DNA from 3 places in the Peribacillus sp. NPDC055009 genome. Region 1 is predicted to be linked to each of the others. Evidence: a T-box and tRNA genes for the amino acid it is inferred to sense, from the RefSeq annotation. Region 1 holds a T-box; the other regions hold tRNA genes.

Region 1 (10,654 bases):
TCGCAATCGCAGTGATTACTTAAATAAGCATCTTGGTGACCTAGACGAAACAAAACTGAAAGCCAAGCAGGACTGGAAAAAAGCAATAGAGGCCGTATCACCAATCTGTATTAAAAATACGGGGAAATACGGCAGGGGAATATATGCGGTAAGGGATATTAAAAAGGATGAACTCATTGAGGCATCACCTGTCATCATTTCACCCAAAAGAGAATGGAAATATTTAAAGAAAACGTCACTCTTTCATCACTGTTTCTATTGGGGAGATGACGATGAAACGGCCATTGCCTTGGGAAATGGATCGCTATTCAATCATTCATACACTCCAAATGCGAAGTATGATAATAATTTAGATGATTTAACGATAGACTTTTATGCACATAAAGACATAAAGGCTGGCGAAGAAATCACGATCAATTACAACGGTGAAATTGATGATAAATCCCCCTTATGGTTTGATGTCATTGAATAAGATTTTAAAGAATCCATTTTGAAAGTTAAAAATGGATTCTTTCATTTTACCTTTACATTTTTTTCGGCGCGGAAATTCCCAATAAACTTAGCGCATCCTTCAATACAATCGCTACGGAAAAAGCGAATGAGAGCTTCATTTGTTTCCATTCGTCTTCAACTAGAATTTTTGTATGTGCATAATACTTATTGAATGCACGCGATAAATGCAAGCTGAATTTCGCGATTTGTGATGGGTCGGCTTGTTCAAACGATTTTTGGACAATGCTCGGATATTGCTCCAGCAGCTGGATGACTGGCCACGCATATTCACCTAAAGCGTCAAAATGGATGGCCTGCTCGTTAAATTCACCTTTTTCAAGCAATGAGGAAATTCGCGCATATGTGTACTGTACATATGGACCTGTTTCTCCCTCAAAATTCATCATTTGTTCTAATGAAAAATCAATATCGTTCATGCGGTTATTTTTTAAATCGTTAAAAATTACCGCTCCGACACCGACCTGTCTTGCAACCAGTTCCTTCTGTTCAAGCGCTTGATTTTTTTCTTCAATATTGCGCTTCGCAGTTTCGATCGCCTCTGCCAATACATCCGCAAGGAGCACGACTTTCCCTTTACGAGTCGACATTTTCTTACCATCTTTTAACATCATGCCAAAAGCTACGTGCTGCAAATCTTTTGACCATTCATACCCCATTTTTTCAATGACGTTAAAGAGTTGTTTAAAGTGCAGGGATTGTTCGTTTCCGACAACATAAAATGTTTTCTTCGCCTCATACTGTTTTTTACGATACATGGCGGCAGCTAAATCACGCGTGGCATAAAGTGTCGCACCATCCGTTTTCGTAATCAAACAAGGCGGCATATCTTCCAATTGCACGACATAGGCACCTTCGGATAGGGTAAGTAAGCCTTTTTCTTTTAGTTCCCCGACAACCGCATCCATTTTGTCATTGTAAAACGCTTCGCCGGCATAGGAATCAAAACGGATGCCCAATAAATCATAAATCGTCTCAAACTCTTTTAGAGACGCATCCCTGAACCATTTCCACAATGCCAGTGCTTCCTCGTCCCCATCTTCAAGCGACTTGAAGCTTGCTCGTGCTTGTTCATTCAACGATTCATCACTTTCGGCTCTATCATGGAACTTCACATAGATCTTCAATAATTCCTGAATCGGCGAAGCTTCGATTGCCTCTTTGTCGCCCCACAGCTTATATGCGACAATCAACTTGCCGAATTGCGTGCCCCAATCTCCTAAATGATTAATACGCACGGCATTGTAGCCACTTTTTTCAGCGATGTTAGCCAGTGCATTCCCTATGACCGTTGAGCGTAAGTGCCCCATGGAAAAAGGTTTGGCAATATTCGGGGAGGAATAATCAATCACGACATTTTCCTGTACAGGCTGCATCGAACCATACTGATCCTTTTCACTTAATATCGTTTGCAGCACGTTTTCCGTCACCAGCTGTTGATTGACGAAGATATTCAGATAACCACCCACAACGTTCACTTCTTGGATCAACTTACTATTTAATTGTTGGGCTATTTCAGACGCAATCACCTGAGGCGACTTTCTGAATTTTTTCGCAAGAGTAAAGCATGGAAAGGCGACATCGCCTAATTCCATCAATTTTGGCTTTTCCATTAATTTTTCTATTTCACTAGCTGGCATTTCATTGTTCAAAGCAGTTGAAATCAATTCTGCAATTGGTTTATTCATCGTCATTTTCCCTCCTAAACAAAAAAGCCCCCGCCTCTAAATAAGAGACGAGAGCATGAATTCCCGTGGTACCACTCTAGTTGCCACAAATTGTGACCACTTTCCATTGTTAACGAGGTGACTCCCCGATATTCCCTACTAAACGGTTCAAGAAATTTCTCCAAAGTGCGCTTCATTCATCCGTCCTGCATTAGGCTCCCACCATCCCTAACTCGCTTTCCATTTCAAAATGAACTACTCTCTTTATCACAGAATTTTCAATATTATAATTTAATCCATCGTACACAATTTAAAAAAACGTGTCAACAGGATTTAAGAAACAAATCCTAACCAGCCGGTAACTTGATTTTATCTTTGATGGTGGAAAAATATTTCCTTACTGTTCCAATTGTGCCGCTTTGCTGATTAGACGGCTCAATTTTTGATTGACCATCGGCTAACAAACCTAACACTCCCATTTCCCGGCCATTATTGCTGGAAGACTCATCTATAAGTTCTGGGGAATATATTCGCTTGCCATCCATTATGCTGCGAATCGAGCAAGCTAACTCTTCACCCGGGCTATCCTTCAATAAATAACCACTTACATTAGCCTTTAGTGCGAGTTGAAAATAACCAGTCCTTCGGAATGTCGTTAAAATGACCACTTTACATTCAATTGACCTTAATGCTTCTGCTGCCTCAAGTCCGCTCATTACAGGCATCTCCATATCCATGATACACACATCAGGCTGTAATTGGTGTACAAGAGCCACCGCCTCTTCTCCATTACCGGCTTGCCCGACAATTTCTATATCTTCTTCAAGATTGAGTAGAGAACTTATTGCCTCTAACAGCATTTGCTGATTCTCTGCAATGACAATTCGAATCATTTTAAGTTCTCTCCTTTATCGAGTTCCTTATATGAAGCAAAGACTCCCCCAAATCCGAGGATTATTAAGGGAGTCTGGTATGATACATGAACGTTACAGTTCAGATTTCACTTGAGCGGGAACGCTTTTTTTCGTTAAATATTTTATATCTTTGAAACCGATAAAATTCTTGGATTCCTCATCCCATAAACGGAAACGGAGTGAGCGCAAGCTTGTCGTAAGAGTAATCGTTGGAACGTTCTCTAAAGGCTGCGTATTGTTGTGCGCCATTTCCAATTTATAGTTAGGTACCCTTGGACTTAAATGATGAACATGATGGTAACCGATATTACCAGTGAGGAACTGCATCAGTTTTGGAAGTTTATAAAAAGAACTTCCTTCCACTGCTGCCAATACATATTCCCACTCCTCATTTTCTTCAAAATAAGAGTCCTCAAATGTATGCTGGACGTAAAACAGCCAAATGCCGACTGAACCAGAAATCATGAAAATGGAACCTTGTACAAGAAGGAACGACTGCCAGCCTACTGCCAGGCAAAGCAATGCCGCTAAAACGACGATTAATGCATTAGTCAAATACGTATTATTTTTTTCCTTCTTTCTAGCGCCTTTACGGTTAAATCTATTTTTAAGAAGGAAAACATAAATTGGTCCCAAACCGAACATAACAATTGGATTGCGATAAAAACGATAGGCAAAACGAAGTTTAAACGGTGCAGCCAAATACTCATCGACCGTAAGGGTCCAAATATCCCCTGTACCCCGTTTATCCAAATTACCGCTTGTTGCGTGATGAACAGAATGCTCATGTCCCCATTGATCAAACGGGAATAAAGTCAAAACACCCATGATCGTACCGACTGCTCTATTCGCACGGCGGTTTTTGAAAAATGAATGATGCGTACAATCATGAAATATGATGAATATTCTTGTCAAGAAGCCAGCAGCAAACACAGCAGGAATTAAAGCTAACCAATAAGAAACGGAAAGACTTATATATGCTAGGTACCATAAAATAATGAATGGCCCCAAGGTATTGATGATCTGCCATATACTTTGCTTTGTCGTTGATTGTTCAAAAGGAGCAATTTGTTTTTTCAAGTTCTTCGTATTTTGCAAGGTCATTATTCAATTGCACTTCCTTTTATTTGTCGTTATTACATAGTATAAAGAAATCAACCTGAAATTATTAGTACCAGGTGTCATGACTAGAAGATGACAAATGTCATGTACTAGTCATTTCCAGCTGCAAACGTAAAAAAGGCCAACCAGTAAAAACCGGTTAACCTGCTCACATGTATAGGATTTCATTATCTTCAAAATGACAGGTAGCCTCACATTAAGAACAGGACTGTCAATTTTTCAATGTCAGGCTAAAAGTCCCAGCAGTAAGCAAATGAAATCCAGTTACCCTCCTTTTACAAATAAATAAAGACCGTAATCCGTTGAAGTAGAGGCATGACCCATTTGTCGCAACATAGCTGTGATATTGCCACGGTGATATGTTCCATGGTTCACGACATGCGGAATCAATTCGGCAACACCTGTTTTCATTAGACCGCCAGCTGGATTCTCAATTATAATAGGCTTATCTAAATTTTCTTTTTGACCAAGCAGCGATTTGTACCGACCGGACAACTCAAAAAACATGGCCTCCATTTCCTCTAATTCCTTTGACTCTGTTTGTTCCTTCAGTTGTTCAGCCAACTCCAATGCATGTTTCATGCTTTTACCGGAAAAAACCTCCACCCACCCCAAATCGGAAAGATACACATGGGCCATCACACTCGATATCGATGGAAACACACTTTGTACTTCTTGATGGTAAACATCCTTTGGAAGCTCTTTTAAGCGGTTAAAGATTTGTTCGTTTGCCCATGCGTTAAATTCATGAAACTGTAATGCAAAATGTGACATATGAAATCTCCCCTTCTTCATATATGGACTAGAACTTACGAATTAACGGTCTTCATAAGGAATAATTTCCTTCAGCGAAATAATTCGACCTACACATGAATTAATTCGACCCTCAGCGTAATAATCCGACCTACACTTGGATTAATTCGACCCTCAGCGAAATAATTCGTCCTACAGCGTAATAATTCGACCTACACATGAATTAATTCGTCCTACAGCGAAATTATTCGACCTACACATGAATTAATTCTATCTACACACGAATTAATTCGACCCACGAACAGATTTATTCAACCCACACAAAGGTTAGAAATGCCTTTCCACAATGTACCTCTATTTTAAAGCTATTCTCCATAGTAAACTAGTAAAGTTAAATTTTACAAAGGGGAATAAAATAATTGTGAAAAAATTCTATAGATGTTTTATTATGTTAAGCCTTCTTTGTATGTGTCTTTTTCCAACCAGTGGTCATTCATCAAGTAAAACCCAATACATAGGTTCTGTTAAAGTGGACAATACAAAAGTGTTTAGTTCTCCTAAATTAGGTTCAACTCTATTAAAGACTTTAAAAAAGGGCGAGGCGTTTCCCGTCATTTCTTCTTCAGTAGGGGATTCCGCTGGGCCCATCATTCATAAAGTAAAGACTGGAAACACACTATGGAAAATAGCAAATCAATATGGTGTTACAGTAAGTGCGCTACAAAAAGAAAATAAATTAACATCTTCCGAAATAACTGTCGGCCAAAACCTGAAGATTCCCCAGAAATATAAGATTCATAAGGTTGTATCAGGAGATACATTATGGAAGATTTCTACTAAATACAAGGTAACAACAAGTGATTTGACGAAATTAAATAACTTAAGTTCGGTTACCCTTAAAGTGGGCCAAAAATTGAAGGTTCCGGATTATTACTACCAGGTCCAATTGCTTGGCGGAAAAAAGGGATGGATAAAGAAATCCCAGCTTCAAAAAAAGGCGCAAAACCGTATCGTCATGGGCTGGAAGCATAATGGATCGAAAGAAAACTATACCCAGCAACTTAAACAACCCAATTTGAATGTAGTTTCTCCCCGTTCTTATACGCTGACGGATACCGGTAATTACGTTTCGGTTTCTGTAGATACAAAATACATCCAAGCTGCACATAAACAAGGAAAACAAGTTTGGCAGCTTATCGGGAATAAATTTGACCCTGTTTTAACTGGTTCAGTACTAGGCAATACAAAAAAACGCCAGAAATTGGTTTCAACTTTACGGGATTCACTTGTTAAAACCAAAAGTGATGGAATAAATGTAGATTTCGAAAACATCGACCCAAAAAATAAGAAGGACTTTGTACTTTTCATAGGCGAACTAAAAAAGGCACTAAAACCGCATGGAATTAAAGTGTCTGTGGATGTCACCCGAGAAAATGAAGACCCTTATTGGTCAAAAAGCCTAGATAGGAAAGCACTTGGCAAAATAGCGGACTATATAATCATAATGGGTTATGACGAGCATTGGGGAGGGAGCCCAGTAGCCGGGTCCGTTTCCTCGTTACCTTGGATCAAAGAAGGAACCAAGCTTTTAATGAAAGAAGTACCTGCTCATAAGATCATATTGGCTGTACCATTTTATACGAGAGAATGGGTGACCGATTTGTCGACCAAAAAAGTGATAAGTCATGACCGTACCATGGCTGAGGTCAACAAAATCATTTCATCTCAAAAACTTAAAAAGGTATGGGATAAAAAGACTCAACAAAATTACGTGGTCTATACTTCCAAAGGGAAAAAGCATCAAATTTGGATAGAGGATAAAAAATCGATCAAGCTCCGGATTGACCTGGTAAAACAAAATCATCTAGGCGGTGCAGCTGCTTGGTACATTGGATCAGAAACCCCTGACATTTGGGATGTCTATCATTTTAATCAATAGGTAAATGCATAAAGGAAAAAGGCCTCACATTGTGTGCGGCCTTTTCTGCATGACATCATTTTCAGTCGGTCTAGTCGTTTTAAGTGAATAGACCACCCCAATAAATATCAAGGAAATACCCAGAATTTGAATACCGTCCGGTTTAAATCCTGAAAGCAGAATATCCAAAAGGATGGCAACTGCCGGATCGACAAAAATCATGAAAGATACTACATTTGTAGGCAAATGGCGAATACTATTAAAAAACAGCAAATACACGACGCCTGTATGGATGATGCCGGTAAGAACCGTATAAAACCATTCGGAAGAATTTAAAGTTGTATATATGGAATAATCGACAAAAGGAATCAGTAATAGAAATCCAATGAACATTTGCAGAAATGTGGTCGCATATACACTGGTCTTTGTAATGCTCTTTCCTAAAAGCATGGTTGCCGCATAGAAAAATGCAGCAATGATTCCATACATGATGCCCTCCCATTCAGGAGATGATGATCGAAATCCATCTGTTCCCATAATGAGTAATGTGCCAATGAAGCAAAGGGAAATGGCCAAGATGGAGAATAAATTCATTTTCTCCCTAAAGATGAAGCTCCCTATAATGAGTACAATGATTGGCGCTAAATGATAAAGCGAAATGGCGATTGTCACTGATATCAGCTCAAAAGATTTAAAGAGGAATATCCAGTTTAACAAGTTGGCCACCGCGCAGAAAATGATGAGCATTACCTCCCTGCCATTCCATATTTCGTTCTTGAAATGTCCGGTAATCATCCAGGCTGTACATAAGAATACGGCAGCACAAATGCAGCGAACAAAAACCAATTCCAATGCAGGAAGTCCTGAAAGTTCCGAAAAGAAACCGACAGAACCGAAGATTGTCATGGCTAGAGACAGTTGAAGAAGTGCTATTTTATTCATTTAATTTCCCCTCATGAAATTTCCATTTTTACATTAATACTATCATTTCTCGGGCATGCCGTCACGAGTAATGATATTCGCCCACATTTGATCCGGAATACTTAATTTGCACCTGCTATCTCGCGGCAAGATTGTCATGATCTCATCTTCCCTGCCTTCCTTTATTTTGGCGGCCCAGTCCGGTTCCATCAGTAATTCCCTTCCTAATGCGAAAAGCGGTATATTTTTCTCAAGCACAGCATTTGCTTCCTCTGGAGTATGAATCGATCCAAGAGATATGAAACTGGTCCTGTCAGCGATGACATCGCGGAGAATTTCGGTCCTTGTCAATCCCCTGTTCAATCCGCTTCTAGGCATGGACCAGACATTTTTAACAGAAAGATGTAAATAGGAAAGCCCCTGAGTTGCCAATTCATCTACCAATGCAACTGTATTCTCCATTTTCAATCCGCCTTCTTCCGGTTCTTCGGGGGAGAAGCGATACCCAATAACGAATTCCTTGTCTGCATATAGATCACAGATCCGCTTCACCTCCGCGATGACAGCGAGTGGAAAATGCATTCTATTCTTCAAACTCCCTCCCCAATGATCTCTCCGTCTGTTGGAGTGGGGTGAGAAAAACTGCTGAAGGAGATAGCCATTCGCTCCATGGATTTCCACACCGTCGAATCCTGAACGAATGGCATGGCGGGTGGCTCTTCCAAAGTCTTGAATAGTGGATAGAATCTCAGTGTGGCTCATTGACCTTGGAATGTACTCTTCGCCCATTCCTTTATAAACGCTTGCAATGATTCCGCTCGGACTAACCATTTTTTCTCGGCCTGTACAGCTTGGAAGGCTCTCGCTTCCACCATGATGAAGCTGGAGAATGGCTTTTGCACCTTTGGATTTGATTGTTTTTGAAAGCTCAGTGAGTCCAGCGATGCTTTGTTCATCATATACTTTCATTTGCCGGGGAAAGCTTGTCGCAACAGGGGAAATGGCGGCAGCTGCAGTAATGAACAACGCAGGTCCATCTGCCCTTCTTTTATAGTAAGCTAATTCCTCGTCAGAAACCAAGCCATCCTCTTGACCTGAATATGTGGTCATCGGCGCAACTACAATCCTGTTTTTAAGAACCGTTCCATTAGAAAGCGTGTACGGTGAAAAAATTTGCCCGTATTTCCGTTTCATCATCTTCCCATCACCCATTCGTATTTTAATTTGTAATTTTATTGTATTCTCGACCAAATCATAAGTAAAATGAATGTTTTTCATTACTTGGATTAGAGTTTCTCATGTATAATTCATAAAAGAAGGGTGTGGGGCATTTGAATTTTTTTCAACTGGAAGTCTTTTTACATGTTGTTGAACACGGAAGTTTTACGAAAGCGGGAGACCGGATCGGACTGACTCAATCAGGCGTGAGCCATAACATTACAGCACTTGAAACGGAACTTGGTGTGACTTTATTGAAGCGTGACCGAAAAGGAATAACACTCACGACTGCGGGAGAACAAGTTATTCCACATATGCGGGCCATCGCTGCCAACCTTGCACATATCGAACAAAAGATTGCAGCTGTGAATGGAATGGAAATCGGTAAAATAACGATTGGCAGTTTTCCAAGCTTCACTGCCAGATTCATACCAAAGCTATTCTCTATCTTTAAAGAAAAATACCCTAATATCGATTTGCTGATTCATGAAGGTGGATATGAGGAAATCTTAACATGGATCGAAGAAGGAACAGTGGACATCGGCTTTGCAGCAAAACCAGTAAAGAACGTGGAATTCATCCCTTTGCTAAATGATCCTTTATCAGCTGTCGTATACGAAGGCCATCCGCTTTCAGGGAAAACCTCATTGAACCTGGAAGACTTCATTGATCAACCATTCATCATGCTGAGATCTGGCTGTGAAACACTCATAGAAGATAGATTCCTGGAAGCCAAGATAAAACCAAACATTTCATACGACATTAAAGACAATCAAACCGTGCTCTCAATGGTAGCAGGAAAATTAGGCATCACGATTATGCCAGACCTGGCTTTACCGGAAAAACCCGAACGCCTCAAAAGCATGCCCTTGAACCCGGAACTTTCCCGGGAGATCGGATTGGTCATGAAATCATCTAAACACCTTACACCCGTCGCCAAGGAATTTACAAAAGTCGTTCAAGATCACTTCATCGGGTAATGGGCAGTATGAAAAAAACAAGAATCCCCTTTTCATGAAAAGGGGATTCTTGTCGTACCGATGATCATCCCAAGAATAGATCCAGCAGATTACTGCCTGCAGATGATTGCCTATTATAAAACTCCGAATAACCGCACTGCTTGCAATACACAACCGTAAATTGATTATTCTGGACATCGAACATTTTTGACAAGCCAGTTCCTGTCATGGCTACATCCTTCTTAGCAGCATCATTGCTTCCGCATTTCATACAACCCTTTTCGCTCATGATCCTTCATCTCCCAAATTTATTAAAATGATAAATGCTTATAAATACCGGAGCTTCCCAGCACCGTTCATAATTACATATACGGATAACGTGGATAAATGGTTTCGGAATTCATGCAAAAATATGTAAATTCCATTGAGTACCGTTTTTATTGGCTGCCTTTTTTATTACGGTTAGATTTTATGGTAGGCAAAGCATTATACATACTAATTGCAAAATAATAGATTAAAATCATATGCATAGCATCACTTATAGGAACGGGGGTATCATCAAGCTTAAAAATAGCAAATAATGCATATATCCCAACAAATATGATCGGATAAATGATGTAATGATAGATGAAATTTTTAATGAACATATTCTTTATCGCATCGCTTTCTTAT
Region 2 (10,654 bases), on a different contig from region 1:
TCAATTCTTTTTTACGATCCATCTTTCTTGCCTCCAGTCATCATTTCTTCAGCCAATATTGGCTCCCATCAGGCTTTCTATCCAAAAATCCATATTCTATTAAATACCTTCTCAAAAGAACGTAATCATGATAAACGGTACCCAAAATTTGATTGATTTCTTTTTCTTCGTATTTCCGCTCATTTTCAAATCGGTTCATAATTTCTTGAAGAATGATCAGCCTTTGTTTTTCCTTTGGCGGGAAAGACTTTAATGCATCCTGACTGCCTTTAGGGAAGTATTTTTTCAGTACAGCCACCTTTTCATCCTCGGTAACGTTATAACGATCATCAACCATCGTCGCTTTTTGATGAAGCGGGATAAATGCCGGCGCATGTTCATCTTTATCTTTCAAAAGTTCCATCAGGGCTAAAAACAACTTAGCCTGACGCTCTTTCTCTTTCAACACAAAACGATGGTTCCGAATGGTGGACGGACTGCCTATCCCCATTTCCTCCTGAACCTCAGCATCATTCTTCCCTTGGTAAAATAGGCGAAGAAGGCGGTTTTGATGGTCCGTGAGACCTGTAAGTTTTTTATCGAGATCGATCAAGTATTCAAAAACGGAGTTGTGTGCATGTTCAATATGAATCCGCATATACCTCTTTGCTTCATAAAGAACCCCATCTTTCGGGTATACCACCCCCTTTTCAACTGCATTTCCGCACAGCAAACAAACATATTGGTTCTCACCTTCTATATACCCTTGTTTAAGCTCATCCTGAGATGCGCTCCAAAACATTTCAGCGTCCTTCATAAAACAAACACTTCCCTATAAAGTTTATAATATAATAAACATAATATTAATTCGTTTGCATTATGTCAATGTTTTTTCTAATTTAACTCCAGCAAAGTATCCAAAGATGTACTCGGTGGCCAGAGGGCTTCATAACATACAATACAGCTGACAGGCGCTACACCATCCATTAAACGAAACGATCCCCCTGACACTATGCCTTATAGCACATTGAATAATAAGCTTAATTTCCCCAATAATATGCTATATAAGCGTGAATAAGCTTTAGAGGAGGATATATATTGAAAGATGAAAACAATGCAATTGTTCCATCAATCCATAACACCGATTTACACAAGGCAATACAACATTTATCTGAACAATTCAAGGTATCACTGCCAGAATTACGCGATTCGATTGAATTACTTATACAAAACCAATCAAGTGGGATGCAGCTTAGTTTAGGAGATGATAAAAGTTCACCCGTCGAAGAATTGAATACGGCAATAATCAAAAACCGTGAAATCATTAAAAAAAATCTCCAAACATTAAATAGAATTTGATATAGAAAAAAGGCATCCGATTATGGATGCCTGAATTTGTAGACAAACTCGATAATAATTGGTTTTTGTAAATCGAACGTTGATTTCCACTCGAGGCACGCGCTTTCCCCGCAGGAGTCTCGCACACCGGCTCCAATCAACTTTGCTTTAAAATTTAGATACAAACTCAGGCATCCAATCATGGATGCCTGAGTTTGTGGAACATATGAAATTCCTAATATTAGTCCTTCGTTGAGCTCTTTAAGTATTAGCTAGGCACAAACTTAAGTATTCCTTCCAGATAAACACCTTGCTCTTTTCGTTTGCATTCCCTCAACTTGATTCTTCCTTCTTTTTCTAACTCCTTGGCTAATTGGACCACTTCTGTTCCATCTTCGGTTATTTCGACTGAGAAGAAATTGCCCCGAGTGGAAGTTTGAATGAACTTGAATAATCTATCTTTATTCATTTAAACATCTCCTTATTTATAACAAGTTCGACATAAAAGGTCATCCACCTGCGATAAATATGAAATAAAAAACTTCTTGTCGTCATACGAACTTTAACAGTTAAAAGGATAGCAAATTTAAATTACCCTCATTGTCTTAAGCCAAAAGTAAAAAAGCCAAAACCTTTGAAGGTTTTGGCTTTTTTTAGTAGTGTCCCAGGAGAGATTCGAACTCCCGACCGACGCCTTAGAAGGGCGTTGCTCTATCCAGCTGAGCTACTGAGACGTTTATGATATAAGTTGCGGTAAAACTTATGTATTACCTTAACTGTTCCCTTAGGACACTTCTTATTATAGTAGGATATCAAAAGAAAGTCAACGCTTTTTCAAAAAAAGTTTTTTCTTTTTTAAATAACCAGGAAGCGGGGAAAAACGCTTCCTGTTCATTATACATGAAGTCATTCCATTTGATAAGCATTTCTTAGTTCTTCAACGATTTTTCCTTCAAGGTCATAATAGATGATTTCAAGTTGGTCATTTCCGATTTCCAAAATGGCATAGGTTTTTTCTTTTCGTCCACGCGGCTGACGAATGCTTCCCGGGTTGATGAAGAGCTTGCCGTCAATCAATTCAGAGCCTGCAGCGTGGGAATGACCAAAGCAAACAATATCCGCCCCTGTCTCTTCACTTTTATAAGATAGGTTCATCAAGGTCATATTTATGTTATAGAGGTGTCCATGTGTAAGGAAGAAACGCTTGCCTGCGATGTTCTCCACAATGTCATTCGGATATGCCGAATCATAGTCACAATTCCCGCGTACGGCTAAGAACCCCGACATGTGAGGGTCATTTCTTTCCAACTCTGAATCACCGCAATGGATCATGGCTGCAACCTCTTGTTTATGACGGTCGGTAATCATGCTGATTTCATGAGTTAAGCCATGACTGTCACTCATTATTAGCACTTTCATCGTCACATTCCTTCTTCCCTTTTTAGAAATAGATCAAGTTTTTCATCTAGGGCCCTCAATGCATTGGCACGGTGGCTGATTTTGTTTTTTTCCTCTTTTGTCAATTCTGCGTTTGTTTTACCCTGTTCCTCAACAAAAAAGATGGGATCATAACCAAATCCATTCGCTCCTGAAGGCCGTTCTGTAATCAAGCCTTCCATCGTTCCCGATACCGTAATCGTTTCCTGGTTGGGTGACGCTAGTGCCAATGCGCAATAAAACCTCGCCGTTCTATCCTCTTTTGGCACGCCTTCCAGTTCCCGGAGGACTTTTTCCGTGTTCGCTTCATCACTCTTGGACTCTCCAGCATAGCGCGCAGAATATACGCCTGGACGGCCCTCCAATGCATCTACAATCAATCCGGAATCATCAGCAATGACAAAACGGCCTAGCTGATGGGCAATGGCCTCTGCCTTCAGGATCGCATTTTCTTCAAATGTCGTCCCTGTTTCCTCAACATCCGGAGCATCCGGTACATCAAGAAGTGTTTTGACTTCATATCCTTTAGCAGAGAATAAGCTTTCGAACTCCTTTGCTTTCCCTTTATTTTTCGTTGCAATTATTACTGTCTTCATTTTTCATTTCACCCTTTTTCATTTTATCGGCATGTGAGCTCTTTTCGGGCTAAGAAAGAATTTGCTGTACTCATTATATGTTAAGCCGCTTATTCTCCAGTGCCAAACGGACGAATTCAGCGCTGCCTTTCATGATCAATAAAGGCTGCTGAATTTTCCAGATAAGTTAAGTCTAACACAACTCCCTCATCTGCAATAACCTGAAACTTATAAACTAACGTTTGTAATTTTCACTATGTTCAATATGGATATTAACTTTTATGTTATTTATTGAAGTCTTATCAAAGGAATTAATAATTCTGTTATCCCACTTATTGACATGGTATCTGTATGCCTTTTCACTTATGTTAAATAGGTCTGTATTGATTTTCTCCCCCGTCTTCAATGTCTTCAAAATATCATGCTTAACTTTTGTTTCTACCTTTTTTTCGATTTTTTCCATATCCAAGTTATCTATATTTTGTTTCAATATTCCATTTGCTCTAACCTCTAAGTCATATAAGGGTTTCTTTTGTTGTTCCAATACTATGATGTTTGTTTTAGGGTCCATGATTTCAACACTTACCTTTTGTTTGTTCAGGGAAAAAAACATTACTGTCGCCTTGTTTTCAACCCATTTTAAACCTATCAAATCTTGTTTACTTACGTACCCTTTATATTGTTGTTTTGATAAAACATAGCCGCCATTCAATGTTGGTATCTTCTTTTCTTTCCCGCCCTCTGAGTAATGATGCTCATTTATGACCAAAGAGGGAATTAAAATGGAACCAACCGGTTGATAAAACTTCGAAACCAGTTCACTGAATTTTAACGGGGAAATGAAATAGTTCTCGTTAATAACGGTCTCTGGCCTTTGAATGATCGTGAATAAGTTAGGAAGATTAAAGAAACTATCACTGTCAAACACCTTTTTAATATCCTTGTTCGTAACGAACAGCCATGAATTGTATCGCAATAAGGGCTCTTTTCCTACATATTCAATGAAATCCTTCATTTTATTCTTGATTACATTCTCACTTAAAATGAAGGAGTTAATATGCCCGATATAAAGCGGTAATGCGGCATGTTGTTCTAATTCGGTAAATGCTTCCTCGATACTTTCCCCTTTACCTTCCCCAATGACAACAGTAGATCTTTCTTGTAATGCAGTGGCCCCCTCTTGTTTTGCTATATCCGCAAAATTCAACGCTTGAAAGTATAAGATGAATTCACCCTCTTTATAATCGATCCCTAGAGCGGATCCATATGTTTGAGCTTGAATTTCCTTCATTCCCCAGCATCCTGTCGTCAATAAAAGTTGACAGCCAATAACCATGACTGCAATTAGCTTTCTCATTTGTTCGACTCCTTTTGCGGTTCATTATCACTGGACTGTATAGCTTGATTCCGCTGCCTTAACATCCCATACGGAAGCTTGAATAAGACTTTTAACATATCCGATTTATTTGGTTTGGAAAATGGATTCACAAAAGGCTGTCCGAAACTTTCCAAGGAAACCACAACAATCAAGATAAGGAATATTCCCATGAAGAATCCAAACAAGCCTAAAAACGCTGAACAAGCAAATATGAATAACCTTATAAGAACGATATTTCCAGCAATATTCTGATTGATTAAGGTATAGCTTGAGAGAACTGTAACAGCTATTACTACTAACATGGAGGGTGAAGTCAGCCCTGCCCGAATCGCTGCATCACCTATAATCAATCCACCCAACACAGAAACCGTCGGACCTACAGCTTTTGGCAGGCGAAGACCAGCTTCTTTAAATAGTTCAAACAATATGATCATCATGAATGCCTCTAAAGAAGCAGGTATCGGTAATCCTTGTCTCGTGATTGAAATCGTCGCAAGAAGCGAAAAGGGAATTTGGTCGAATTGATAGGAAACTAACGCTATAAAAAAACCCGGTAACGCAACCGTTACAAATAAGGCGACTACACGAATGATGCGCATAAAACTAATGTAAAAAAAGCTTGCATGTGCGTCATCAGCAGAATAAAGTAACTGATTAATACTGGTCGGTCCGATCAAGCATGTGGGATTCCCGTCCACCAGGATGGCAAAGCGTCCTTGATTCAAGGATTCAACAACATAGTCCGGTCGACCGATATAATCCATTAAAGGGAAGATGGAAAGTTGAGTATCATATAGGAGTTCTTCAACTTGGTAACTGCTGACTATGATATCAACATTTAATGAATCCAATCGTTTTTTAATATCCAAAAGAATCGAAGGATTAATAATGTCATCTATATAAAGTAGCAATATTTTGGTTTTACTTCTTTTCCCGATTGTATATTCTATGCATTTAAGTGTTGACGTTTTTAACCTTTGGCGAATTAAAGACATGTTATCCGAAATATTCTCAATAAATCCATCTCTAGGTCCGCGAATGGAAGATTCTATATTGGACTCTTCCGGACTACGCTTAGGGGAATTAGCTAATGGGGTATAATAAATTTCATTAGAAGATTCATTAATAATGATTAAGTCTCCTGAAAATAGAATGCTTTCTACTTCCTCTTTTAAATCGGCGTCTTTTTTTAGCGTACTGATCTCCATAATATTGCTTAATTGATCAATTGTTAATTCCCCATTTTCTTGAACCGCTTTTGATATTGTAGGCAGTATCACTTCATTGATAAATTGCATATCGACTAAGTTTGGCGCATATAAAAACCCCAACAAATAACGACCTTCAGGATCAAATGTTTTTTTTCTTAAAAAAACATCAGAGGAATGTTCGAACCATTTTTGGATTTGGTCAATGCAAGAAGGAGTTCCATTCAATTTTCCCTTCCTCATAATGTTTCACCTTTTCCTTTTCCCTTTTTTATAATAAGGAATAACAGTATAATTGCAGCACCCAAGAGAAACAGACTACTGATCGGAAAGAAATATTTGTATATAAAATAAAAAAATGAAGTGGCATCCCAATGGATTAGCGTTCCAATAACAATTAATGAATATAGTGAGAGCAGTATCCACTTCTGATGTTTTGAATTTGAGATTAATTTATATCCTATAAATAAACATAAACTTATTCGAATCATGGCACCTGAAAGCCATTGGAAAATGGACAGGAAATCGAGTCGAGTAATATAATAGCCAAACCTTAACAGCTTCCACTGTTCATAAGCTGGATTCCTCATTTTCACTGCTTCCACAGAACCAAATTCTGCAATCGCCCCCATCAGGGGTCCTAACGTAAGCATGATTAAAATTACACTAACTAATAAAAGCCACTTGGCTTTTAGCTTATCTTTCAGGTAAGGAGTCAAAAATAAAAAAACGATAATTTCTAAATATCCTGCACTCGTATACAAAATACCATTTAGAGTATTGCGATACCCGCTTTCAAATATCGGGAACAATAATTCGTAATTCTTATTACTCGTATTCCCCAGCCCCACAAATATCCCAAAAAAAGTGACGAACGGAAGAAACAGGAGAGCCAAAGTACTTATGGTGCGTATTCCTTTATAAGTTGCAAAAATACAAATAAAAGTGAATAGGCTAACGACTACGATGTTCGGTATGTCATGAGTATAATTAGCTTTTGCCCAAATCACTGTAAACTTGACGGTAATGAAGGCGTTAAATATAAAGTACAACCCAAATGCTATTGTGAAAATATATGTAACAAAAGGTGTAGACCATTTTTTTAGAAAAGCGATTATATCTTCTTTATCTAGTTTTTTATAAATATAAAAAATAAATAGGGTCCAAACGATACATGGAACAACACTTATTATGACACTTATCCATGCGTCGCGTTGAGATGCGGTCAATATATTGGGAAGGAGTAGGACATGTACCATGAATCCTGTATTCATGATGATTAAAACATAGATGTGTAAAGCCTGAATGATCTTTTGATCCATAATATCCCCCCATTAATTACACGATTAAAAGTAATTTCCCCTTTTAAAAATTTATTTATGTAAAAACTTTCTCTTGATACTAGAAATGCTTGGCGGCGGTATTAGCATTCAACTAAAAACAATGTATACAACAGGTGCAATAACAGCGTGGTAATTCAATTGTGGAATAAAAAATAGAGGCAGCTGCAGGCTGCCTCATTGTGATTTCCAGATATAAATTGCTCTTTAAAAACTACCTGTGTTGACTTTCTCTGGACGGACCACTGGTTCGGATAATTTCTTGCCTTCTTCATTAAGAACATCTGCGCTGCCCTGCACTTGCACTTCAACGCTTTCAATTCCTTTCTGTTCCGTTAAGGAAAGGACCAAGGCATCAAGGACTTCTTGTGATACCTTTTTCTCTTTAAAGCTTCCAAGGATATTTTCATTAAAATTGAGGCTGACCTTACCTTCTGCGATTTTAGGCTCGTCAAGTAAAGCTACATCACTCATGAACCCTGTTTGCAGGCTTGAACCTGAAGGACTCTTCGTTAATTCCTGAATGACCGCTGTTACATTATCAGACACCGTTTCGCTGATCCTGCGTGTCACCGGAACATAATAGGTGTACTCCTCGTCACCGCCTACATAATAAACGGTCAGTGATTTGGTATTGGAAATGTCGACTACGTCACTCGTATCGATATTGATTCCTGACGACCTTGAGACATTCTCATCTATCGGTGTGCCATTGACAGGCATTTCGGATATATCTTCCCCATTAATTCTCATTTGGATTTTCTCGACCGAGTCGAATTGTGTCAGTGTCCATGTAATGGCTTGGAGGATTTTAAGTTCATCCTCTTTCTGATAATTTTTGAACTCCGGCGAAAAGTCCGCCACAGCCACTCCGTCTTTAATGTTCACGCTTATTTGGGTATCGGCAGGAATGACGGCCCTGAATCCATTCGGAAGTTTATCCGTGACAGGTCCGTTAGTGACAAGGTAATCAAGGGCCTGTTTGGCGACAGCTTCCGATTTAGGAAGTTCCAATGTTTGTGGAACCACATACCCGCTTTTATCAATTAAATATAACTCCGTCTTCACTGTTTTCGTTTCAACAGCGCCCTCTTCTCCATCAGTCGCGGGCTTTTCCTCACCATTCATTTCTGTTTCTTTTAATGAAGATTCATCCTCGACTAATGAAACATCCTTTGGCGGATCTATTTCCTTTTTCTCTTCACCGCCAAATAATCCGCAGCCTGAAAGCCAAAAAGAAGATGCCAGAATGGTCACAGCCATTGTTACTTTTGATTTATTGGACATAAAATCACTCCTAGGACAGTTTGTACTCCTATTTATACGAGCCCTAGGGGAAAATAGACCAATTATTTTTCTCTTTGATAATGGGGCTGGGCAATTTGCCCGTTTGTCAGCTTCACTGGGATTTCGGGACTACCTGAATGGAACAATCGAATCCGATTCCCCAATATAACCGGAATGATGGACAGAATCATTTCATCCACCTGCGTTTCCCTTATGAAATCTCTCACTAATTCTGCACTGCCGACAAGCCAGATCCTTGAACCTTCTTTCTTTTTTCCGATGAAATCACCTACATCTTCGTCCATAACCCTTTCGCACTTCTTGAAAGCAGGCTTTATGTTGATAGGGAAATTCTTGTTCCAAAATATGAATCTGTCATATGTCTCATAATCACCGTATCGATACTAACACCGTCTGTTCAAGACAAGAAAAAAAGACTTCCAAATGGAAGTCTTATAAGTGATCGATTTTAATTGTTTCAATGGTATTGACATGAATACCGAGCCAGCTCGACGCGATGGAACCAAACATATCTCTGGAACCGGTTGTATAAAAGCGATGAACTGGGCGGAGCTTGCTTTTATTGATTAATTTATAGTAATCCAAAATGACACTTGCCTCACGGGCGGTTTCTTCCCCAGAGGAAATGACTTGTACTTCATCCCCCATATAGGAAGAGATTACAGGCCCCAGCAGTGGATAATGGGTACATCCAAGGATCAATGTATCGATCTTCGTTTTCTTCAACGGGTTCAAGGTTTGTGCCACGACCCTATTGACGATACCCCCTTCAAACTCCCCGCTTTCTACGATTGGGACAAATTTCGGGCATGCTAAACTATCTACTTTCACATCGGAATTGATGGAGGCAAGCGCGTCGTCATATGCTTTGCTTTTCACCGTGCCTTCCGTACCAATCACGCCAATATGCAAGGAATCAGAAACTTTCAATGCCGCCCTTGCCCCTGGATGGATGACACCCAACACCGGAATCGGAAGTGTTGCCCTGATTTCATCCAGTACAGCTGCAGTCGCTGTATTGCAGGCGATGATCAGCATTTTTATTTCCTTCTTCATCAAAAACCTCGTCATTTGCCATGTAAAGGTTTGGACATCTTTTTTGGTCCTCGGCCCATAAGGGCATCTTGCTGTATCACCTAAGTAAATTATATTTTCATTTGGAAGCTGACGCATGACTTCTTTAGCTACTGTCAAACCGCCTACCCCTGAATCAATGATGCCTATCGGTTGTTTCAAAAAACTCGCCTCATTTTTCTTTCATTTCTTGATGTAGTTTTACTAGAATCCCTTTGAGGGACATGATGTCAGATTCGTTAAAATTGACTAACACGCCACTCAAGTACTGCTGCCGCTTATTAATCACTTCTTCGATTATCCGTTCACCTTCTTCAAGAAGGTGAATTCGAACCACACGCCGGTCCTTTTCATCCCTGACACGCTGGACAAGCTGATGTTTCTCCATGCGGTCAATCAGATCCGTCGTTGTGCTGAAGGCGAGAAACATCTTCGTGGACAATTCGCCAATCGTCATGTCACCTGATTCAAAAAGCCATTGCAAAGCCACGAATTGAGGAATGGTAATTTTATAATCATGGAGAATTTCTCTTCCCCTTTGTTTAAGCCATGACGATACATAGCGCAATTCCCTCTCGATATCGGCTACATATGCCGCCTGCTTCTCTTCATCCATACACACAGCTCCCCACTTCATGAAACTTATCATACTACCATTTTGGATGAAAGTGAAATGATTTTCAAGATTGATTACCTGGAATCATAATGAAACGCTCTCATAAAAATAAGCAGCATCCAAAGAAGTCAAAACAACCAAATTGTTTTGCCCTTCCTTATATGCTGCCAATGAACGGGAGAGAAAATATTTATAAGGCTTACGTATTAAGAGTTAACACATTAAAGCTTAAGTTCTCCCATACGAAGGAGTTCTATGACTGCCTGCGAACGTCCTTTAACTCCAAGCTTCTGCATCGCATTCGAAATATGGTTTCGAACTGTTTTTTCGCTAATAAACAATTCACCTGCGATTTCTTTTGTTGTTTTGTCTTGTACTAGTAACTCAAATACTTCTTTTTC
Region 3 (10,654 bases), on a different contig from region 1:
AGATAATAGGGATTTCCCTGTCATTTCAACAGGTTTTTCGACTCCAAGCAAATCAAGCATCGTTGGAGCTAAATCACCTAGGATACCACCTGTTCTTAATGTTACCTGATTTTTAGTGATAATGACAGGCACGGGATTCGTAGTATGGGCTGTCATCGGGTTGCCTTCAAGCGTTACGACTTCATCAGCATTCCCATGGTCAGCGGTGATGATTGCCGTACCGCCTTTTGAGACGATTAAATCGACAATCCTGCCTAGGCATTCATCCACTGTTTCAATCGCTTTAATGGTAGGCTCAAGCATCCCTGAATGACCAACCATGTCCGGATTGGCAAAATTCAAGAGAATGGCATCAAAACGATCAGCCTCAATTTGTTCCACCAATGCATCCGTAACTTCATAAGCACTCATTTCAGGTTTTAAATCATATGTAGCGACTTTCGGAGAATTAATTAAAATCCTCTCTTCACCAGGAAACTTCTCTTCACGTCCGCCGCTCATGAAAAATGTCACATGCGGATATTTCTCAGTTTCAGCGATACGAAGCTGGGTAAGCTGGTTTTGGGAAAGTACTTCCCCTAATGTATTATCAAGATTTGTCGGATTAAATGCAACATATCCGTCAACTGTTTCTGAAAAATGTGTCAAGCAGACAAAATGGAGATGCTTCGGATGTCCAGGACCGCGGTCAAATGAGCGAAAATCCTCATTGGTGAACGTATTGGAAATCTGGATCGCCCGGTCTGGACGGAAGTTATAAAAGATTACGGCATCATCATCTTTAATCGTTGCCACCGGTTTACCGTCTTCCGCCGTTATGACTGAAGGTATCACGAACTCGTCAAAAATACCATGTTCGTAGGAATCCTCGACACATTCCATCGCGGAAGAGTAAGCAGGGCCATCACCATACACCATCGAACGGTAGGATTTCTCCACACGTTCCCAGCGCTTATCACGGTCCATCGAATAATATCTTCCGGATATGGTCGCAAACTGTCCAACACCGATTTCCTTCATTTTCGCTTCCGCTTCCTTAATATAACCTTGCGCCGTTTTCGGCCCGACATCACGACCATCTAAAAATGCATGTACATATACATTTTTAACTCCTTCTTTAGCGGCCAATTTCAGCAGGGCATACATATGATCGATATGACTGTGCACGCCGCCATCTGAAAGTAGACCGAAAAGATGAAGGTCCGTGCCTTTTTTCTTGGCATGGCTCATGGCATCGATCAAAGTTGGGTTTTTGGCAAACTCACCTTCACGGATAGCCAGGTTCACACGGGTCAGACTTTGATAAACGATCCGTCCTGCCCCGATATTCAAATGCCCCACTTCCGAGTTCCCCATTTGACCGGCAGGCAAGCCGACCGCTTCCCCGCTTGCAGTTAAATGGGAATGCGGATACTGTTCCCAAAAACGGTCAAAGTTCGGTTTTTTCGCATGAAAAACAGCATTTCCCTTTTCCTCGTTACGGCAGCCAAAACCGTCTAAGATGATAAGTGCCACAGGCGACTTACTCATAGTGACCAGCCTCCAGCAATTGTAAAAATGAATCGGATTTCAAGCTTGCACCGCCAACCAACGCACCGTCTATATCAGGTTGTGCCATGTACTCTTTAATATTCTCAGGTTTTACACTGCCACCGTATTGAATGCGGATGGCTGCAGCTGCTTCATTTGAAAATTTGTCAGCAACAACCGAGCGGATATGCGAACAAACTTCATTAGCATCTTGAGCAGATGACGATTTTCCTGTTCCAATTGCCCAAATCGGCTCATAAGCAATAACGGCTTGTTTCAATTGATCGTCAGATAATCCTGCAAGGCCTTTTTCTATCTGGCTGCCTACGAAATCATTCGTTTCGCCAGCTTCCCTTTGCTCTAATGTTTCACCGCAGCAAACGATTGGGGTCAATCCGTGGGCAAAAGCGGAATGAGCTTTTTTATTAACGGCTTCATCCGTTTCGTTGAACATTTCACGGCGTTCGGAATGACCAAGTATGACGTAGGATACACCAAGATCAGCCAATGCGATCGGGCTGATTTCTCCTGTGAAAGCACCGCTTTCTTCAAAGTGCATGTTCTGCGCCCCGATCTTCACATCAGTTCCTTTTGCTGCTTGAACCAGCTGATCCAAAAATAAAGCTGGAGCACATACAACCGTATCGATTACATCTTGCTTCGGAATCAAATTGCTCACTTCTTCTAAAAAGGCAGTCGCTTCAGATAGTGTTTTATTCATTTTCCAGTTTCCTGCAATAATCGGTTTACGCATTTGGTTTCTCATCCCTTCTAAAGTTGAAATATGTAACGGTCAGTCTTATTTATCGTTCAAGGCCACAACGCCAGGCAACTCTTTGCCTTCCATGAACTCAAGAGATGCACCGCCGCCAGTTGAAATATGGGACATCTTTTCTGCCAAGCCAAACTTTTCTGCGGCTGCGGCTGAATCCCCTCCGCCTACAATGCTGTACGTATCTTTTGCTTCCGCCAAGGCTTTAGCAACGGTTTTCGTTCCATTCGCAAATTTATCGAACTCGAATACACCCATTGGTCCATTCCAAATGACAAGCTTGGAACTTTTGATTACATCCGCAAATAATTCGCTTGTTTTTGGTCCGATATCAAGAGCCATTTTATCCTTTGGAATAGCATCGATATCGACATTATCCGTCTCTGCATCAGGTGAAAATTCAGCAGTTACGACTGCATCGATAGGCAAATGAAGTTTTACGCCTTTTTCTTTTGCACTTTCGATGAAAGATTTGGCCAATTCTATTTTGTCTTCTTCCAATAAAGAATTACCGATTTCATGACCTTGCGCTTTAATGAATGTATAACCCAATCCACCACCAATGATCAAGTGATCGACTTTTTCCAAAAGGTTTTCGATAACGCCTATCTTATCCTTTACTTTTGCTCCGCCAATTATTGCTGTAAAAGGACGTTCTGGGTTGGATAGGGCTTTTCCAAGTACTGAAAGCTCTTTTTCCATCAGCAATCCGGCAACGGCTGGGAGATGGTGCGCTATTCCTTCAGTTGAAGCATGTGCACGATGCGCAGCTCCGAATGCATCGTTAACATAAACATCAGCAAGTGCAGCAAATGACTTCGCCAATTCTTGATCGTTCTTCTCTTCTCCTGGATAGAAACGAACGTTTTCCAACAACAAGATCTCGCCATCTTGCATGTTATCAATTATTGATTGAACGGTCTCACCGTATGCTTCTTCTGCCTTTTGCACATCCTTGCCACTAAGTTCGCTTAGTCTTTCCGCAACAGGTGCTAGACGCAATTCTTCTACGACTTGTCCTTTAGGACGGCCAAGGTGGCTGGCTAAGATGACTTTTGCGCCTTGTTCTGTCAAATAGGAAATCGTCGGCAGTGCAGCCTTGATTCTCGTATCATCCGAAATCTTTCCGTCCTGCATCGGCACGTTGAAATCAACACGGCAAAATACGCGTTTCCCCTTTAATTCAATATCTTTAATCGACTTTTTATTCATAATCCAAGAACCTCCTTAGATATTGTTATCATATTTTTGATTCTTTTAGCCAAAAAGGGAGAGGGTAAATTTCCCAACTCCCCTTTTCTCTTTTTCATTATAGTCGGTTTCCAGGAAATTATCCAAAAACAAGAAATGTAAACGCTTGACTGATTAATGACTTACTAATAATATCATCTTCTGCCAAGTTTTTTTAGAGGTGTGATAAAAAAAACCTCACCTTGGTGAGGTTTTTTATTATTCTAATTACAATCCTTTTTTAGCCAAATAGTCGATCAAATCAACAACACGGCTTGAATATCCTGTTTCATTATCATACCAAGATAATACTTTAACCATGTTTCCTTCCATTACCATTGTGGAAAGGGCATCGATTGTAGATGATGATGGGTTACCGTTATAGTCAGTTGATACTAGCGGAAGTTCGCTGTACTCAAGGATTCCTTTTAATTCACCTTCAGAAGCCTTTTTGAATGCTGCATTAACTTCTTCAACTGTTGTGTCTTTTTCAAGTTCTGCAACAAGGTCGACAACAGACACGTTTGGAGTAGGTACGCGCATTGCCATACCATTCAATTTCCCTTTAAGTTCAGGAAGGACAAGTGCAACAGCTTTTGCTGCCCCAGTTGTTGTAGGAATGATATTCTCGGCAGCTGCACGTGCACGGCGGTAATCTTTATGTGGCAAATCAAGGATTTGCTGATCATTTGTATAAGAGTGAACAGTAGTCATCATACCGCGTTTGATTCCGAATTGTTCGTGAAGCACTTTAGCAAATGGAGCTAAGCAGTTCGTTGTACAAGAAGCATTAGAGATTACATGGTGGTTAGCTGCATCATATTTATCTTCGTTTACACCCATGACGATTGTGATATCTTCATCAGATGCGGGAGCAGAGATGATTACTTTTTTCGCGCCAGCTTCTAAATGCTTAGCTGCATCTGCACGTTTCGTGAAACGTCCTGTAGATTCTACTACTACTTCTACTCCTAGTTCACCCCATGCTAATTGTGCAGGGTCACGTTCAGCCAATACTTTGACTTTATGACCATCAACAACAAGGTAATCCCCATCAACTGTTACTTTTTCATTAAGAGATCCATGAATTGTATCGTATTGAAGAAGGTGCGCTAACATATTAGCATCCGTTAAGTCGTTAATAGCAACAATCTCTACCCCAGGATTACTCAATGCTGCACGAAATACATTACGTCCAATACGTCCAAAACCATTAATACCAACTTTTACTGCCATGAAAAATTCCTCCTTTTAAGTTCGCAAATATATTAAGGGGTGTAATTCCCCTGAATTAACTCTTGTGCCGCCGCTTCATCCGTGATTAAAACGGTTGATGAAGGTGCGCCTTTCATGTAGGAACGGATAGCCTTTGCTTTAGTTTTACCACCTGCCACAGTTATCACTCGCTTTTCAGGGCTAAGATCATCTAACTGGATGCCGACTGTCAAAACTTTATGAACAACTTTACCGTTTTCATCGTAATAATAACCGAATGCCTCTCCTACAGCATTTCCATCTAACAGCTTCTTTAACATTTCTGGCGAAGAATTTCTTCTTTCTGCCATCGCCATGGCATCACCGATTCCATGAATGATCATATCGGCAGATTTGATTTGGGAAATCACTTCTTTAATTGCAGGTTCCTTCTGAAATGAAGCATAAACCTCACCGCTTAATTGATCGGGTACATACAATACTCTGTATGAGGCCTGTGCCTTCTGGGCCATTTTTTCGACAATCGTATTGGCCTGATTCTGCACTGCTTCACCAATTCCCCCGCGGGCCGGGACAAATGTCAATTTCTTCGACGCTTCATCAGGTGACAGCGAATCAGCCACTTCGGCCATTGTCGATCCGCCAGTAACCGCAATGATATTCTTTGAGTTCCATTCTCGTTTCATACGGATTGCACAAGCTTTACCCAATTCTTTTTTCACCCATGGGGTCTCATCACAATTTCCTGAGACAATAATGACCTCATCCACTTGCAATAAATCCTGCAATTGCCGTTCCATTATGTCTATACCCATTACTTCACGCATTATTCCTTCTAACTTATCCAGGATTTCAATCCCTTCATCAGTCAGCGTCATGCCAGAGCTGAATATGTTAACCAGGTTCTGACTTTTCAGAAAATCAACCTCGCCTCTGAGCGTCCGCTCCGTCAAATTAAGGCTCACGGACAGACTGCGCCTTCCAACCGGCTGCATCATTTTGATATAACGCAGGATATCATATCTTTTTTGCATAACCAAAAGGAAATCTGGTAATAATTTTCTTTGTACCTCGAGTAATGTACGCATATTTAAAACTCCTAAAAAGTTAAGTTGGACGTATAATGTCCCGCGTAGTCATTTTCTGTCCCACTTAAAACAAAAAAATATTCCTGCTACATATTTTATTCTAGCAGGAACGGAATGTTTCTTCAAATGATTTGAAAAATTATTTTTCCAAAAGCCTATTTAGAGCTGATTTATCAACGTTTCCGAATTGAACGATATCATCTTTCCATTCAACGACAGGGATCATCAGCCCGAATTTCTCAAGCAAATCATCATCGGTGTGGATATCGATTTCTTTATAGCCTATGCCTGATTCCTCTTTCACTTCTTCAAGCACTTGCTTGGCTTTATCGCATAACGGGCATTTATCCCTACTATATAAAACAAACGCATTTGATTCCAAAACCACTCATCCTTTTCAATCATATCTTTTTCGTTTAGATGAAGAAGGGATCCCTAATTGTTCCCGGTACTTGGCAACGGTTCGGCGTGCCAGGATAATTCCATGCTCTTCTTTCAACCGTTCTGCCAGGTCCTGATCCGAGAGCGGCTTTTGTTTATTTTCCCCATTGATGGCTGCCTGAAGGCTCTTTTTTGCCTGCATGCCCGACATATCCTCATCAAGGCCGACTGACTGTAAAGAAGTAGTGAAAAATATCCTCATCTCTATCGTGCCAAATGGTGTCTGCACGTATTTCCCTTTGACCGCCCGGCTTACTGTGGACTCATGTATACCAAGTTCGTCGGCGATTTCCTTCATCGTCATCGGTTTCAAATAGTTCAGGCCATGATGAAAGCACGCCGGCTGTTTATCGACGATGCACTGAATGACCTTCAATATAGTTTCTTTCCTCTGTTGGATCCCTCTGGATATCCATTGGTATTCCTGCCACTTATCCTGGATAAACCGTTGAACCCCCTGATCCTTATGGCTCTTCATACGGTTTAAATACCCTTTATCCACATTAAGATTAGGTGTGTTACCATCATAATTCCCGACAAGCAGCATACCATCCCGAACTTCCACGACCACATCCGGCACTATATAAGAAGGTTTTTCCTGAAAAAAGAGTGATGCGGGTCGCGGGTTCAATGTCTGGACATAATCAAATACTTCTTGAATCTCCTTCATTGTAACACCGATTTTCTTACTTAGGTCTTTCCAGCGCTTTTCAGCAAAATCGAGGAAATGGTTTTCTATGATCGATTCTGCAAGCAGGTTCACCCCTTCTGCTTGCACCTGAAGCAAAAGGCACTCTTGAAGATTTCTCGCTCCAATTCCATGCGGCTCGAGTTCCTGTAAAATTGTGAGGCTTTCTTCCAAAACTATCCGAGATATACCAGGGATACATATGTCATCCAGCTCAGTCCTCAAGTAACCGTTTTCATCAAGGTTATGAATTAATAGCAGCAACGCCTTCTGCTGCTCACCGGTAAGTTGCTGGTGATTCACCTGGGACATGATATGCTGTTCAAGCGATATAGTATCTTCACTGATCTGTTCAATCCAATAGTTGGCATCATACGTATTCTTAAGAGTCCGTTTTCCCTTTTTCCGGTCAAAAGTTGGCTGAAATAAAGCCGATGTTGGCTGATCTATGGACAGTAATGGATTCTCCACCATTTTATTTTCTAAAAAAGCCGATAGCTCCTGCGAGGAATATTGCAGCAATGTAATAGCTTGCATAAGCTCCTGCGTCATTGCCATCTTTAATGTTTGCTGTTGAAAAAGTCCTGCTTTCATATTCATACTCATCGATTCATCCCTCCCCCACTCCATTTTACATTATCAGGAGAAAATTCTACACAAAAACCCATGAAAACGCTTACGTTTTTTTCTGAATAGTTTATTTGTTTTAAATACTATATGTTAGAAATGCAAATTAAACAACTACTTTTATTGAAAAATCACCATTTTTCAATAGTGTGCGCGTATATTTTCAAGACAGGGCTTACATTACAGGATCCGATGGAATATTACGGAAATCGAGTGAATTCGCCAAAAATTTTAGGGCCCCTCTTAAAAATGACCAATAAAAAATCCCCCACTTTATTAAGCAGAAGATTGGTAATGCCCTCGGCAGGAATCGAACCTGCATTTCAAGCTTCGGAGGCTTGCGTTCTATCCGTTGCACTACGAGGGCGTAATAGAAAATATTTTTTCAACAGACTTCATTATATGATAGATTCCCTTCCTTTGCAAGGGTTATCAGGTTTAAAACTTCGTCATTTGGGTATTATGGGTAATGTGGAAATTCATCCCTGTGCGGCATAATATATAAAGTAATCTATCGGAAAGGAGCCTTAGCCAGAAAATTGTCGAACAAATTATCCATTATAGGGTTTGTTTTGTTTGACCTAAATTGACCAAAAAGTGTATCATACATACATAAAGAATTTAAATGATTCTCTTAATCGAAGGAGGAAATGAACATGAATTTAATTCCTACAGTTATCGAACAAACAAGTCGTGGGGAGCGTGCCTACGATATTTACTCCCGTTTATTAAAAGACCGGATCATTATGCTAGGAAGTGCAATTGACGATAATGTTTCCAACTCCATTGTTGCTCAATTACTATTTTTAGAAGCGGAAAATCCTGAAAAAGATATCACTCTATACATCAACAGCCCTGGCGGAAGCATCACTTCCGGTATGGCCATTTACGATACTATGCAATATATCAAACCTAATGTATCCACAGTATGCATCGGTATGGCCGCTTCCATGGGTGCTTTCCTATTGGCCGCTGGTGAAAAAGGCAAACGTTATGCGTTGCCAAACAGTGAGGTCATGATTCACCAACCACTTGGAGGAGCTCAAGGACAAGCTACGGAGATTGAAATTGCTGCCCGCCGTATCCTTCACTTGAAAGATAAACTGAACCAAATCTTGGCAGAACGTACTGGTCAACCTATTGAAGTCCTTCAAAGAGATACGGAACGTGATAACTTCATGACTTCCGAAAGAGCTCTTGAATATGGCTTGATCGACAAAGTCATCACGCGCAGCATCCTTGATGATAAAAAAGACTCTAAATAATCATGCAACAACCGGCTCCGGAGAACGCCTTTAGCGACTTCCGGAGCTTTTTTGCATAATGAAAAAAAGGATGCTCTTTTAAGCATCCTTTTCTTTTAACCCTCTTGCTGAACAAACTCTTCCAATGCCTCTAACGCTTCTTTTTCATCGCGTCCTTCGACGATTAACTTCACGGTCACGCCAGAACTGATGGCAAGGCTCATTAACCCCATTATACTTTTTGCGTTCACTTTCTTTCCTTCTTTTTCAAGAAAAACATCTGAATGAAAGCGGTTAGCTTCTTGTACAAAAAGAGCTGCCGGCCGCGCCTGCAAACCCGTTTTCAATTTTACCTCAACTTGTTTTTCCACCATCTTGATCTCCCCTGTTAGCTTTATTTTTTCGCAGCAATAGCCTCTCCCCCACGGAGCCTGTCAGCTATTTCATCAATCTTACGTAATCGGTGATTAATCCCGGATTTACTGATTGTTCCCCCAGAAACCATTTCCCCAAGTTCCTTTAAGGTTATATCCTGAAACGCAATCCTAAGCTCCGCAATTTCCCGAAGCTTATCCGGTAAAATGCCTAATCCCACCGTATCCTCGATATAATGGATATTTTCAACCTGGCGTAATGAGGCCCCAATCGTTTTGTTCAAATTGGCTGTTTCACAATTCACAAGCCGATTCACTGAATTACGCATATCACGGACGATCCTTACATCTTCGAACCTTAATAAAGCTGAATGGGCGCCAACTATACTTAAAAACTCGGCAATCTTTTCGGCTTCTTTCAAATAAATGATATACCCTTTCTTGCGTTCAAGAGTTTTGGCCTTCAAGCCAAACTTATTCATTAGCTCACAAAGGGCATCATTGTGCTCTTTATAAAGTGAGAAAATTTCAAGGTGATAGGAAGACGTTTCCGGATTATTCACCGAACCTCCCGCAAGAAATGCACCTCTTAGGTAAGAACGCTTACAGCATTTCTTCCCAACAATAGTATCGGATATAGCATGGAGAATTTCAAATCCATCGCCTAAAATTTCCAAATCGGTTAAAACCCGCTGCCCTCCAGATGACATCCTGACAATATATACATTATTCTTTTTAAGCTTCATCTTTTTACGGACCAACAGCTCGACCTGGACCTCATAACTTTTTTTCAGCAGCGTATAAATCCTTCTGGCAATCGCAGCATTCTCAGTTTGAATATCCACAACAAGCTTCCGATTAGAAAATGAAAGGGATCCGTTCATCCGGATAAGCGCACACAATTCCGCTTTACCGCAGCAATCCTTTCCCTCTAATGTAGTAAGCTCTTTTTTCGTTTCTGAAGCAAAAGACATCCATTTCACCTCCAATCGAACGCAGGTAATCTATTTTTATCAATCAAAAAACCGTCCCCGCTTATATCTACGGTGCAATGTGGCTTTTTGTTTCATTTACAAGCATATTATAGAGCAAATCCGCCACTTTTTTCGTGTCATGGCGTATTACATTCCCTTCATAGCTGAAAATGCGTTCTTGTATGATTTCAAGCCCCATCATTTTTAAGCTTTCCACATCATACATGACCGGTTTAGCATATTCAGCTTGATAGCGTTGCTGAATTTCGGTTGGTATTTCCTCATTATTAACAAGTATCCTGTCAATATATGCATTTCCCATATGGTCATATATCGCTTTTATATGATCGCTCGCGCTATAATCCAGCGTCTCTCCGGCTTGTGTCATCAAATTGCAAATGTACACCTTCTTCGCCTTCGAACGGGCAACCTCTTCTCCTAAACCAGGAACAAGTAAGTTAGGCAGAATGC

Evidence for each region. The T-box of region 1 lies ahead of argS (arginine--tRNA ligase). A T-box ahead of a tRNA ligase gene usually reads a tRNA of that ligase, here a tRNA-Arg.
Region 2: it encodes a tRNA-Arg, which carries the amino acid that the T-box ahead of argS (arginine--tRNA ligase) is inferred to sense. The anticodon was not compared.
Region 3: it encodes a tRNA-Arg, which carries the amino acid that the T-box ahead of argS (arginine--tRNA ligase) is inferred to sense. The anticodon was not compared.

The regions. Positions count from the first base shown of each region.
Region 1 covers NZ_JBSGVZ010000031.1:26,673-37,326, reverse strand. Annotated here, with positions in the region: partial or broken gene ACWF5P_RS26055 (CotH kinase family protein) at 1-43, shown strand, start outside; gene ACWF5P_RS26050 (SET domain-containing protein) at 56-472, shown strand; gene argS (arginine--tRNA ligase) at 525-2,204, opposite strand; T-box leader at 2,239-2,457, opposite strand; gene ACWF5P_RS26040 (response regulator) at 2,525-3,070, opposite strand; gene ACWF5P_RS26035 (fatty acid desaturase) at 3,164-4,195, opposite strand; gene ACWF5P_RS26030 (DinB family protein) at 4,478-4,987, opposite strand; gene ACWF5P_RS26025 (LysM peptidoglycan-binding domain-containing protein) at 5,496-6,905, shown strand; gene ACWF5P_RS26020 (EamA family transporter) at 6,930-7,826, opposite strand; gene ACWF5P_RS26015 (NADH-dependent flavin oxidoreductase) at 7,869-9,002, opposite strand; gene ACWF5P_RS26010 (LysR family transcriptional regulator) at 9,137-10,003, shown strand; gene ACWF5P_RS26005 (zinc ribbon domain-containing protein) at 10,068-10,271, opposite strand.
Region 2 covers NZ_JBSGVZ010000001.1:618,467-629,120, reverse strand. Annotated here, with positions in the region: gene ACWF5P_RS03140 (GIY-YIG nuclease family protein) at 1-22, opposite strand, end outside; gene ACWF5P_RS03135 (DUF2087 domain-containing protein) at 41-796, opposite strand; gene ACWF5P_RS03130 (hypothetical protein) at 1,078-1,338, shown strand; gene ACWF5P_RS03125 (hypothetical protein) at 1,586-1,786, opposite strand; tRNA gene ACWF5P_RS03120 (tRNA-Arg) at 1,978-2,051, opposite strand; gene ACWF5P_RS03115 (metallophosphoesterase) at 2,224-2,736, opposite strand; gene ACWF5P_RS03110 (XTP/dITP diphosphatase) at 2,739-3,350, opposite strand; gene ACWF5P_RS03105 (Ger(x)C family spore germination protein) at 3,565-4,686, opposite strand; gene ACWF5P_RS03100 (spore germination protein) at 4,683-6,158, opposite strand; gene ACWF5P_RS03095 (endospore germination permease) at 6,155-7,237, opposite strand; gene ACWF5P_RS03090 (GerMN domain-containing protein) at 7,463-8,542, opposite strand; gene ACWF5P_RS03085 (dihydrofolate reductase family protein) at 8,605-8,847, opposite strand; gene racE (glutamate racemase) at 8,996-9,799, opposite strand; gene ACWF5P_RS03075 (MarR family winged helix-turn-helix transcriptional regulator) at 9,810-10,253, opposite strand; gene ACWF5P_RS03070 (helix-turn-helix domain-containing protein) at 10,475-10,654, opposite strand, start outside.
Region 3 covers NZ_JBSGVZ010000002.1:234,985-245,638, forward strand. Annotated here, with positions in the region: gene gpmI (2,3-bisphosphoglycerate-independent phosphoglycerate mutase) at 1-1,530, opposite strand, end outside; gene tpiA (triose-phosphate isomerase) at 1,523-2,284, opposite strand; gene ACWF5P_RS04970 (phosphoglycerate kinase) at 2,330-3,514, opposite strand; gene gap (type I glyceraldehyde-3-phosphate dehydrogenase) at 3,761-4,768, opposite strand; gene ACWF5P_RS04980 (sugar-binding transcriptional regulator) at 4,801-5,835, opposite strand; gene ACWF5P_RS04985 (glutaredoxin family protein) at 5,975-6,223, opposite strand; gene rpoN (RNA polymerase factor sigma-54) at 6,233-7,570, opposite strand; tRNA gene ACWF5P_RS04995 (tRNA-Arg) at 7,887-7,958, opposite strand; gene clpP (ATP-dependent Clp endopeptidase proteolytic subunit ClpP) at 8,248-8,856, shown strand; gene ACWF5P_RS05005 (HPr family phosphocarrier protein) at 8,952-9,209, opposite strand; gene whiA (DNA-binding protein WhiA) at 9,230-10,183, opposite strand; gene ACWF5P_RS05015 (gluconeogenesis factor YvcK family protein) at 10,251-10,654, opposite strand, start outside.